Regions from separate parts of the Geobacillus sp. LYN3 genome, predicted to be linked through region 2. Evidence: riboswitches for the same ligand, from Rfam matches in the RefSeq annotation. Region 2 holds a riboswitch; the other holds the start of a gene.
What was found. A riboswitch is a leader RNA that binds a small molecule or an ion and turns the genes downstream of it on or off. The one in region 2 is predicted to bind S-adenosylmethionine.
Positions count from the first base shown of each region.

Region 1: another riboswitch for S-adenosylmethionine. It lies ahead of mtnK (S-methyl-5-thioribose kinase); the one in region 2 lies ahead of DCC82_RS05905 (bifunctional homocysteine S-methyltransferase/methylenetetrahydrofolate reductase).

Region 1 is NZ_QCWL01000001.1:1,254,591-1,256,795, reverse strand. It holds gene DCC82_RS06580 (pyridoxal phosphate-dependent aminotransferase) at 1-112, opposite strand, end outside; gene DCC82_RS06575 (carbon-nitrogen family hydrolase) at 213-1,028, shown strand; SAM riboswitch class I at 1,123-1,286, shown strand; gene mtnK (S-methyl-5-thioribose kinase) at 1,365-2,205, shown strand, end outside.
Region 2 is NZ_QCWL01000001.1:1,132,995-1,135,199, forward strand. It holds gene DCC82_RS05905 (bifunctional homocysteine S-methyltransferase/methylenetetrahydrofolate reductase) at 1-1,296, opposite strand, end outside; SAM riboswitch class I at 1,373-1,475, opposite strand; gene DCC82_RS17430 (hypothetical protein) at 1,544-1,696, opposite strand; partial or broken gene DCC82_RS05910 (ABC transporter ATP-binding protein) at 1,755-2,205, shown strand, end outside.

The DNA.
Region 1 (2,205 bases), 120 kb from region 2:
AATTGATGATGTCATGCCCCTCCGCCATTTTTTTTGCGACTTTATCGACAAGCGAAGCAAAAAACTGTTTTGGAAGGCTCTGCAATAACTCAGATAGTGGAAATTGTTTCATCGCGTTAACACCTTCTCAAAAATTTTCTTGAAATTCTAGTGAAAAATCATATATCGTAAAAATCAAAATGTAAAGTAAAATTTTTTCGAGGTGAATGTTCATGACGATAAAAATCGCATGTCTTCAGCTAGATATCGCTTTTGGCAATCCTAATGAAAACGAACGGCGCGTTGAAAGAGAAATAGAAAAAATTTCAAAAAATCACCCAGATATTATCGTCCTTCCTGAACTATGGACGACTGGCTATGACTTAACCAGACTCGATGAGATTGCCGATGAGGGCGGTATGCGTACAAAAGCGTTCATTCAAAAACTTGCCAAGTCGCATCATGTCAATATTGTCGCTGGATCAATTGCCAGAAAAACAGATCGCGGCGTCACCAATACAATGTACATCGCCGACCGAAACGGTATCATCGTTGGCGAATATAGCAAACTCCATTTGTTCCAGCTGATGGATGAACATCTTTACTTACAGCCAGGGGAAGAAATGGGATTGTTCACATTAGAAAACACTCGATGTGCAGGCGTCATTTGTTATGACATCCGCTTCCCAGAATGGATTCGCGTCCATATGGTCCAAGGGGCGGAAGTGTTATTTGTCGTTGCCGAGTGGCCGCTTCCTCGCCTTTCGCATTGGCGTACACTGCTTGCGGCGCGCGCGATTGAAAATCAATGCTACGTCATCGCGTGCAATCGCGCTGGAAGCGATCCAAACAATGTCTTTGCCGGTCATTCGCTGGTGGTTGACCCATGGGGAGAAATCATTGCAGAAGCAAATGAAGAACCTTGTACGTTAATGGCACAAATCGATCTTCAAAAAGTAAGAGAAGTGCGAAAACAAATCCCGATTTTTGCGGACCGCAGAGCTAACGACTACATCGCTGCAGAAAAAAATTTTTTAAAAAAGAGTTGACAAATCATTTCGTGACCATGTATGATTCGTATCAAGCATAAAACTTCAAAATTGTCAACATAGCGAAAATTAAAAAATTGAATATGCTGACACACTCTTATCAAGAGTTGGCTGAGGGAATTGGCCCAATGAAGCCCAGCAACCGACCGTAATACTATCGTGAGATAGGGCGCACTTTTTGGCGCCGGAAGTTCTCTACTTCCGCAGGGCACGGTGCTAAGTCCAACAGAAAGACTAAGTCTTTCTGAAAGATAAGAGGTGCGAAGATACGGAATCTTCAAGCCTCTTTCTATGCAGAAAGAGGCTTTTTAATTTACATGAAGGAGGATTTGCATTATGTCAGTTTCTCATCCATCGGTTTATGAACCATTAACGGAACAAGGCGCAATCTCTTTGGCAGTCCGGCTTGGGCTCTTTCCGGAAGGAACACCGCTTGCCTGCCGCGAAATTGGCGACGGCAACTTAAATCTGGTTTTCCGCGTTGTCGATCAGCAAACAAAGAAAGGAATTATCGTAAAACAAGCGCTCCCGTATGCAAAAGTAGTCGGTGAAAGCTGGCCGCTCACATTAAAACGCGCTGTTATTGAAAGCAATGCGCTGCGCACATTCGCAAGCTATGTTCCGCAATATGTGCCAAAAGTATACTATTCCGATGAATCTTTGGCAATTACCGTTATGGAAGATTTATCTCACTTGCAAATCGCCCGCAAAGGGTTGATTGAAGGAAAAACATATCCGCTTTTATCGCAGCATATTGGCGAATTTATCGCAAAGACATCGTTTTACACTTCCGACTTTGGCATGAATCAACAAGAAAAAAAACAACTGGCGCAAAGTTTTGTTAATCCGGAATTATGCAAAATCACCGAAGACCTTGTATTTACCGATCCGTTCTTTAATCATGAAACGAACAACTTTGAAGACGAGCTTCGCGATGATGTAGAAGCGCTTTGGAACGATGACAAGCTCCGCTTAGAAGTCGCCAAATTAAAGCGCAAGTTTTTAACCGAAGGAGATGCGCTCATCCACGGTGATTTGCATACCGGAAGCATTTTCGCCAGCGATGAAGAAACGAAAATCATTGATCCAGAGTTTGCGTTTTATGGCCCGTTCGGTTTTGACATCGGCCAATTTTTCGCAAACTTGCTGTTAAATGCGTTGTCCCGCCCAGGACAAC
Region 2 (2,205 bases):
TAAATCATAGACGGATGTCGCTCCAGGAAAATCGCCGATTTTCGATGGGTCTCCGGTGATGGCGAGCACATCGGTGATGCCGAGCGTATGCAGGCCCATCAGGTGCGACTGCAAGCCGATTAAATTGCGGTCGCGGCATGTAATATGAATAAGCGGGCGGATGCCGAGCTGCTCTTTGACGATGGAGCCGAGCGCCATGTTGCTGATTCGTGGAGTTGCCAGCGAGTTATCGGCCAATGTCAACGCATCAATGTTCGCTTCTTTGAGCGCTTTGGCGCCTTCTAAAAATTTCGCGATCCCTAATTTTTTCGGCGGATCAAGCTCGACGATCACCGAGCGCCGCTTACGTACGATATCCTGCAGCGGCGGGGCGGCATTTGGTTCGTTTGTTTGGATAGAAATCGGAACATGACGTTGTTTAACGACTTTTTCTGTAATTGGTGTCCGATCGGTTAAGGCGTTTGCTATCGCTTCGATATGTTTCGGCGTCGTGCCGCAGCACCCGCCAATCAGGCGCACGCCTTGTTCACGGAAGGCAAGAGCCGTTTCTTTAAAATAATCGGTGTTTGTTTCATAGAAAAGCCGTCCGTCGCGATAATCCGGCAAGCTTGCGTTCGGATACGCGGAAAGAAACGCTTTTTTCGGCAGCGGCACTTCCTCGAGCGAACGAATCATATGATATGGACCGAGACGGCAATTTAGACCGATGACATCGGCTCCCAACTGCTCCAAGCGCGCCAACGCTTCAGAAAGGGGAGTGCCGTCTTGCAAGACGCCGACTTCGTGGAGGGAGACGTGCGCGATAATCGGCTTATCCGTTTCTTTGCGCGCGATTGCAAGCACCGTCTGCAATTCTTCCAAATCGTAATATGTCTCGAGCAATAAGCCATCGACGTCTTCGTTTAAAAGCACAAATAATTGCTCGCGAAACGTCCGCTTTACTTCGTCGATGGAAACGGCGCTTTTGTTGATGCTCCGTAATCCGCCGATCGTTCCAAGCACATAGGCTTTATTTCCCGCCGCCTTTTTGGCGAGCCTTACTGCCGCGCGGTTAATGGATGGCACTTCATCTTCCAATCCGTAGCGGGCAAGTTTGACATAGTTGGCGCCATATGTATTCGTTTGGATTACTTCTGCGCCCGCGGCGATATATGCTTCATGAATGTGAATGATGTCTTCCGGTTTTGATAAATTTAGTTCTTCAAAACATCGGTCGACGCCGTGCGAGTATAATAGCGTTCCCATCGCTCCATCGGCGATAAGGATGCGTTCTTTTAAGTCTTGCAAAAGCCCCACGATCATTCCCCCGTTCTATGAAGATAGTAAAAGAAAAAAGCCTTCTATAAGAAGAAGACTTTTTATGTATCGTCTCTTCTTATCTTCCAGGCGTTTCGCCTGTCTGGATTTAGCACCTTGACTTCCGCCAGGTTGCTGAGAGTTCATCGGGCCAGTCCCTCCCCCTCTCTTGATAAGAATGTCCGTATGCGGTTGTTTATTTCGTCTTGACTATTACTATATAATTTAATGTATTTTTTGAAATTATTCAATACGGTGAAGCAAGGAAATTTGAAAAAACGATCAATGAGACAGCGGCTTTCCGCATTGCGGGCAAAATTGGAAGCTGTTCTGCGGAATAGTCAGCCGCTTTTTGTTTTTTAGTCGCCGACATGGCGGAAAGCATATTTTTCCGTTGCACTTTCTACTCTCCTATTCTAATTAGGAATAGTGAACATCAAGAAGATGGGGGGCTGAAAGTGAACGGAGAAATCATCCGCTTCGAGCGAGTGACGAAGGAATACGACGGCGCAGCCGTACTGGATGATGTCAGTTTTGCGATGGAGCGCGGGAAGTTTTATACGCTGCTTGGACCGTCGGGTTGTGGGAAGACAACGATTTTGCGGCTGATTGCCGGGTTTATCGAGCCGACGGAAGGAACGATTTATTTCCACGGAAAGCCGATTCAAAACGTCCCGCCGAACAAACGGCAAGTCAACACTGTTTTTCAAGACTATGCATTGTTCCCTCATCTCGATGTGTTTGAAAACGTTGCGTTTGGTTTGCGCGTGAAAAAGATGAAAGAAACCGACATTCGCGAGAAAGTGAGGGAAGCGCTTCGGTTTGTCAACTTAGACGGCTATGAGCGCCGCCGCATTCAAGAAATGTCCGGCGGCCAGCGTCAGCGCGTCGCCATTGCCCGGGCGATTG